3 regions of the Allofournierella sp. CML151 genome follow, and region 3 is predicted to be linked to each of the others. Evidence: predicted binding sites of a transcription regulator. Region 3 holds the regulator's gene; each other region holds the start of a gene.
The links. Region 3 encodes Rex, which represses fermentation and respiration genes when NADH is low (regulators of the CRP and FNR family bind a similar motif). Its sites were predicted from a motif close to ATTGTTAANNNNTTAACAAT; they were not measured.
Positions count from the first base shown of each region.

Region 1: a site for Rex is predicted at 1,107-1,126, ahead of gap (type I glyceraldehyde-3-phosphate dehydrogenase). Genes of this name have one in related genera too.
Region 2: a site for Rex is predicted at 843-862, ahead of PH256_RS01050 (NmrA family NAD(P)-binding protein). Genes of this name have one in related genera too.

Region 1 is NZ_JAPNNW010000018.1:40,060-42,323, reverse strand. Features, by position in the region: gene ansA (asparaginase) at 1-250, opposite strand, end outside; gene PH256_RS12085 (ATP-binding protein) at 343-1,008, opposite strand; gene gap (type I glyceraldehyde-3-phosphate dehydrogenase) at 1,202-2,212, shown strand.
Region 2 is NZ_JAPNNW010000001.1:211,581-213,844, forward strand. Features, by position in the region: gene PH256_RS01045 (LysR family transcriptional regulator) at 1-805, shown strand, start outside; gene PH256_RS01050 (NmrA family NAD(P)-binding protein) at 921-1,865, shown strand; gene PH256_RS01055 (ABC transporter permease) at 1,926-2,264, opposite strand, start outside.
Region 3 is NZ_JAPNNW010000002.1:62,639-64,902, reverse strand. Features, by position in the region: gene PH256_RS01985 (thymidine kinase) at 47-661, opposite strand; gene PH256_RS01980 (redox-sensing transcriptional repressor Rex) at 773-1,411, opposite strand; gene PH256_RS01975 (ClpP family protease) at 1,697-2,264, shown strand, end outside.

The DNA of each region.
Region 1 (2,264 bases), on a different contig from region 3:
AGCCGTCGAACTGATGGTACCGGTCCGCGATGGCCTGGCCAATGGCGCACCACTCGTGCACCGTGATGTTGGAGGAGTCCAGCAGCGGGTCCATCTCCACCAGCTCCCAGTCCGGCATGTCCGGGCTGGTCAGCTCGGGAATGGCGGCCAGTCCGCCCGCAAAGCAGCCCGGCTTGGGCGCGTAGCCCTGCTCGCCGGGCATCATGCCGATGGTGCCGCCGGTATATAAGATGCAGATGCGTTTTTTCATAAAAATGCCCCCCTGGCCGGCGTCGGCTTTTGCGGCGCTTCGGCGAATTTTGCTGCTTATCAGCATACCACAAAAGCCGGGTGGGGGCAACTTCATTCCGGCAGGATGCACCGGGGGGCCAGGTGGATATAAACCGGGCTGAACCGGTCCGTCAGAAGCTCCGACGGCCGGGGCGGTGCCAGCAGGGGAAGGGCAGGGTAGAGCGGCAGCGAAGCCCCGCACACAAAGCCCGGCCCACCCGCGCGCACCGCAAAGCTTCCTCCCGCCTGGCGGGCAAAAGCCCGGGCCGCACCGAAGCCGAAGCCCGGCCGGGCGCCGGAGGCAAGGCCGGGGCCGCTGTCTGTATAAATAAGATGGGCGCACCCGCCTGCAGCCCGCAGGCGCAGCTCCAGGTTGAGGCGGGGTCCGGTGTACAAAAGGCTGTTGCACACCAGCTGCAGCACCAGTGCCTCCAGCAGGCCGCTGCGGCCCGCCACCGGCAGCGGCTCGCCCCAGCCGCAAAAACGCACCGAAGCCGGGGGCAGAGGGCAGACCTCGGCCGCTGCTTCCAGAAGTGCGCCGCACCAGCCGTTCAGCTCCAGGCAGGAGATGGCGGGCAGAGAAAAGGCCGCCTCCAGCTCCAGCGCGCGGGCACGGCGCAGCAGCAGGTAACCGGCCCGCAGCCCGGCGGCCCCGGCGGGCGCGTCCGGGCCCAGACGCAGAGCAGCCTGATGGCGCAGCAGAGCTGCCAGTTCCAGCGGATCGCTTGCAAAACGCATGAGAGTCCCTCCTGTATCTGTTAGTTTGCACAAATGATGCACCAATATCCCGTGATAATGCCTAAGGACGGGCACCTGCGTAATAATCTTTGTACTTTTGTGTTAATTTCTTGACAAGCCCTTGTAGTTTTCGGATTTTTGGTATACAATAAAGACACCTAAGTAATTTATTTACCTTAAGGAGGATATTACAATGGCTGTTAAAGTTGCAATTAATGGTTTTGGCCGCATTGGCCGTCTGGCTTTCCGTCAGATGTTCGGCGCTGAGGGTTACGAGATCGTTGCTATCAACGACCTGACCAGCCCCGAGATGCTGGCTCACCTGCTGAAGTACGACACCGCTCAGGGTCGTTACGACGGTCACACCGTTGAGGCTGGCGAGGGTTCCATCACCGTTGACGGCAAGAAGATCACCATCTACGCTAACCCCAACCCCGCTGAGCTGCCCTGGGGCGAGCTGGGTGTAGACGTTGTTCTGGAGTGCACCGGCTTCTTCACCAAGAAGGACAAGGCCATGGCTCACATCAACGCTGGCGCCAAGAAGGTTGTTATCTCCGCTCCCGCTGGCAACGACCTGAAGACCATCGTTTACAGCGTTAACGAGAACACCCTGACCAAGGAAGACCAGATCATCAGCGCTGCTTCCTGCACCACCAACTGCCTGGCTCCCATGGCCAAGGCCCTGAACGACGCTTACCCCGTTCAGAGCGGCATCATGACCACCGTGCATGCTTACACCGGTGACCAGATGATCCTGGACGGCCCCCATCGTAAGGGCGACCTGCGCCGCGCTCGTGCTGGCGCTGCCAACATCGTTCCCAACAGCACCGGCGCTGCCAAGGCTATCGGCCTGGTTATCCCCGAGCTGAACGGCAAGCTGATCGGTTCTGCTCAGCGCGTTCCCGTTCCCACCGGTTCTACCACCATCCTGGTTGCCGTTGTGAAGGGCAAGGACGTTACCGTTGACAGCATCAACGCTGCTATGAAGGCCGCTTCTTCCGAGAGCTTCGGCTACAACACCGATCCCATCGTGTCTTCCGACATCATCGGCATCCGTTACGGCAGCCTGTTCGATGCCACCCAGACCATGGTTACCAAGATCGACGACGACACCTATCAGGTTCAGGTTGTGTCCTGGTACGACAACGAGAACAGCTACACCAGCCAGATGGTTCGCACCATCAAGTACTTCGCTGAGCTGTAATTCTCCTCTGCTTAGGGTATGACGAAGGCCCCCGCGTGGTTCCTCCACGCGG
Region 2 (2,264 bases), on a different contig from region 3:
CTCGGTGACCCAGTTCATCAACAGTCTGGAAGAGGAGCTGCAGGTCAAGCTTTTTGACCGCACGACCCTGCCCATCCAGCCCACCGCCGCCGGGACCCGCTTTTACCAGGATGCCAAGGCACTGCTGCGGCAGTACCAGCGCATCAAAGAGGGGCTGGCAGCCCTGGACCGGAACGCGGCGCTGCCGGTGCGCCTTTGCTATACCTCCAAGATTGATTTGCAGATTCTGCTGCCCTTTGTGACTGGATTCAAGACCCGGCACCCGGACGTGGCCGTGGATGTGGAGCAGGCCACCTTCAAGGAGGCTTCCAAGGCGCTTTGGGTCCGCCGGTGCGATGCGGTCATCGGCATCGATTTTGAACCGGAATATACCGGTCAGCTGGAATCGCTGACCATGTATCAGGGTGAGTACCAGGCGCTGGTGCCCGAGGGGCATCCGCTGTTCGGCCGGGATGCCATCCGGACCGATAAACTGTATCACTATCCGCTGGTGATGCTGTCGCCCCATGTGATCGGCCGCTCTTATGAGGGGATGCTGGAGCACGCCCGGCAGGACGGCTACTACCCCAACATCCAGCGTACCGCCAATGATATGGACGGCGAGCTGTTTCTCATGCTCACCGAGGGTCTCATCGGCTTTGTGCCGGACAATTATTTCCCCCAGGAGTATGCCGGGCGGATGCGGCGTATTCCCATTGAAGGCTCGCACCATCGGTTCCAGCTGGAAATGAAATACCGCTCAGGCGAGAATCCCTCGCAGGACCTGTTTGTGGAGGAGCTTGCCGCCTATTTGAAAAGCGAATAACCCATTGCGTTTTTGTCTTTGTAACCGGTGAGAATGTGGTGTTAAAATAAAAACAAATCGAACGCCCGGGTCATTCGGGCGGCAAACACTTATATTCTCAAGGAGGCAGATTCTTATGGGCAAACTGTTACTGACCGGTGTGGACGGCAATTTGGGCGGCTATGCGGCGGAGGTTCTTCTCACGCTGGAAGAGCCCTCTCAGCTGATTTTCTGCGGCTACAGCCAGCAGGCACTGGACAAATACGCCGCCATGGGCGTTGAGACCCGTGTGACCAACTTCAACAGCCCGGACGGCCTGGCCGAGGCCTTCGCCGGTGCCGAGCGTCTGGCGCTGATCTCCATGCCCTTCGTGGGAGCCAAGCGGCAGAATGCCCACAAGAACGTGGTGGACGCTGCCAAGCAGGCCGGTGTGAAGCAGATCGTTTACACCTCTCTGGTGAACGCGGGCGACGAGACCAACCCCAGTGTGGAGAAGAAGGACCACATCTACACCGAGGAGTACATCAAGCAGGCCGGTCTGGATTACATCTTCCTGCGTAACTCTCAGTATGCAGAGGCCATGATCACCAACTACTTCACCTATGTGAAGCTGGACGGCGTGCTCAAGAACAGCCAGGGCGACGGCAAGATGGCTTACATTTCCCGCAAGGACTGCGCCAAGGCGGTTGCCTATGCGCTGCATCGCGGCGCGGAATACAGCCACGCCACTCTGGACATCAACGGTCCCGAGCTGATGACCATTTCCCAGTTCATCGAATACGGCAACCAGGCCACCGGCAACAGCGTGCGCTATCAGGAGATTACCGACGAAGAGAACTACCAGATCTTCGACGCCATGGGCGTACCCCGCACCACCGACGGCGTGTTCAAAAAGGACAGCGAGGCTCCCTTCTCTTCGGACGGCATGGTCACCTTTGCCCAGGCCATCCGGGAAGGCAAGATGGATACCTTCACCGACGACTACAAGAAGCTGACCGGCCAGGACCCCATGACGGTGCTGTACATGTTCCAGCATTCCGATGAATTCCAGATCGGCGAGCGTCATTCCAAGGATAACTGATCGGTTTCAAACAACCACAAATGCCCCGGCTCTCTGCAAAGAGCCGGGGCATTGCGTTTTTCAGGTGTTCGGCCGCAGCGTGCAGCGCAGCAGCTCACAGAGCACGCACTGGAGAAATCCGATTCCAGCCTGCGCCAGAAGTCCGGTTTTGATTGCCAGATCCCGCCCCATGCCGGGGGCCAGAAGGAAGGCTTCCAGCCGCTGGCCGAGTGTCTGCGCTGTCTGCCCCCACCAGGAGAAATCACTCCATCGGGAGGGGATGAACCAGGAAGGCCAGACAGCGAGCAGGGCCGGAAGTGCTGCAGCCACTGCCAGCAGCACCACAAACAGCACGGCGTCCCGGGCGGGAAAAGTCCAGCTGGCCAGCTTATGAAGCGCGCTGAAAGTCAGTACAACAAA
Region 3 (2,264 bases):
CTCCCGAAAGCCATACCGGTTTTCGGGAGTTTTTTTTCTTATGAGATTAAACAGTGATGCGGGGATGGCGGCGGTAAAAATCGTCCCGTGCCTTGAAATAGCACTGGGCACACAGGCTCACGTATTCCACATCGCCGCCCTGGTCAATGACCACCTGGTCGCCCTCGAAGACGAATTCGCCATTTACCTTGCGGCCGTTGCAGGTGGCTTTGCGGCCACAGAAGCAGATGGTTTTCATCTCTTCCACCGCATGGGCCAGCTCCAGTAAGCGGGTGGAGCCGGGGAAGCCCTTCAGGGAAAAATCCGTGCGCAGGCCGTAGGCGATCACCGGGATGTTCAGCTCCACAGTGATGCGCAGCAGCTGCTCCACCTGCTCCGGAGTGAAGAACTGGCTCTCGTCGGTGAGGATGCAGGCCGGGGCGGGCGCGCGGGTCAACAGATCCCGCACCAGCTCAAGAATATCCAGCTTGGGGGTTACGGCGATATCCACCAGCCGGGTCACTCCCAGGCGGCTGACCAGCTTGTCGCCGCCCTTGGTGTCCACGCTGGGCTTCATCACCAGCACCCGCATGCCGCGTTCCTCGTAATTATAGGCCACCTGCATCAGGGCGGTGCTTTTGCCGCTGTTCATGGCGCCGTAGCGAAAATACAATTTTGCCATAGTGTTGCACAAACCTCTTCATACAGCGAAGGAGCGAAGGGCCGCCCGTTCGCCAAAAGTCAGCCCGGCTGCGTAAGCACGCAGCCGGGCTGCTGTTTTGTTTTATGGGATTCAGTCGTTCCGCAGCCGGTAGCCCAGGCTCATCAGGCTGTCGCCCAGATGGGCATTCTCCACCGTCACGTTGGGATAGGGAATGGACAGATCGTAGTGGCTGAAGTTCCAGAAGCCGCGGATACCCAGATCCACCAGCCGGCCGGAAATCTCCTTCGCACCCTCACGGGGCAGGCAAAGCACCGCCACCTGGGGCTTGTGAGCCGCACAGAAGGACTCCAGCTCATCAATGTGGTGGATGGGGATACCGTCCAGATCCTGGCCCACCAGCTCCTGCTGCACATCAAACACAGCCAGCAGGTGGTAGCCGTTGGTATCGGTAGTCAGAAAGCGGGAAACCGCCCGGCCAAGACGGCCTGCACCCACCAGAATGGTGGGCAGCTTTTCGCCCTCGCCGAACAGCAACCGGCCGATCTCGTGCAGCAGCACATCCACATTATAGCCGATTCCCTGCTGGCCGAAACCGCCGAAGCAGTTGAAATCCTGACGCACCTGGCTGGCAGTGGTGCCCATCATGCGGGCCAACTCGCTGGAAGAGACCTTTACCACGCCGTTCTGCTGCATCTGGCTGATATAGCGGTAATATTTGGGCAGCCGCTTGATCACCGGCAGAGAGACCTTTCCCTGAGAATGATTCATGTTATCATCACCGTCTTTTGAATTGATTTGAGGCAACGGGCGGGCCACAGGCCTGCCCCGTGCCGCAGAGGAGCAAAAGGCGCGACTGGGCCCTTTGCGGAAATATCCATACTTTATAATACTGGATTCAGAAAGCCTTGTCAAACCAATTGGAGGCTCGAGGCCATCTGTGCGGGCATAAAGACAAAAAATTCGTGCAAACTGATAGAAAAAACAAAAGGCAACCCCGCACAATTCAGCAGCGAATGCCCCGGACGGTGTTGCAGAAAAGGAGCGAAGCGATCAATGCCGAACAACGATACCCCGAAACCCACCGACGCCCAGGTGGAACAGGAAAAGCTGGAACAGGATTTTATGATGGACACCGGCTCAGTGATCCGCACCAAGGGCCGCCATGCTATCCACTGCCTCACAGTAATCGGCTTGATTGAGGGCCATGTGAGCGCCGGGCAGGAGCAGAAGGTGACCCGCTACGAGCATGTGATCCCCCAGCTGGTGGCCATTGAAGAGGACCCGGAGATCGAGGGCCTGTTGGTGATTTTGAATACGGTGGGCGGCGATGTGGAGGCAGGCCTTGCCCTGGCCGAGCTGATCAGCGGGGTGACCAAGCCCAGTGCGGCGCTGGTGCTGGGCGGCGGACATTCCATCGGCATTCCGCTGGCGGTCAGTGCAAAACGGAGCTTTATCGTGCCCACTGCCACCATGACCATTCACCCGGTGCGCCATTCCGGGCTGGTGCTGGGCGTACCCCAGACCATGCGCTACTTTGAACAAATGCAGGAGCGCATCACCGGCTTTGTGAAGAACCATTCCCACATCAGCGAAGCGCGCTTTCTGGAGCTGATGATGCACA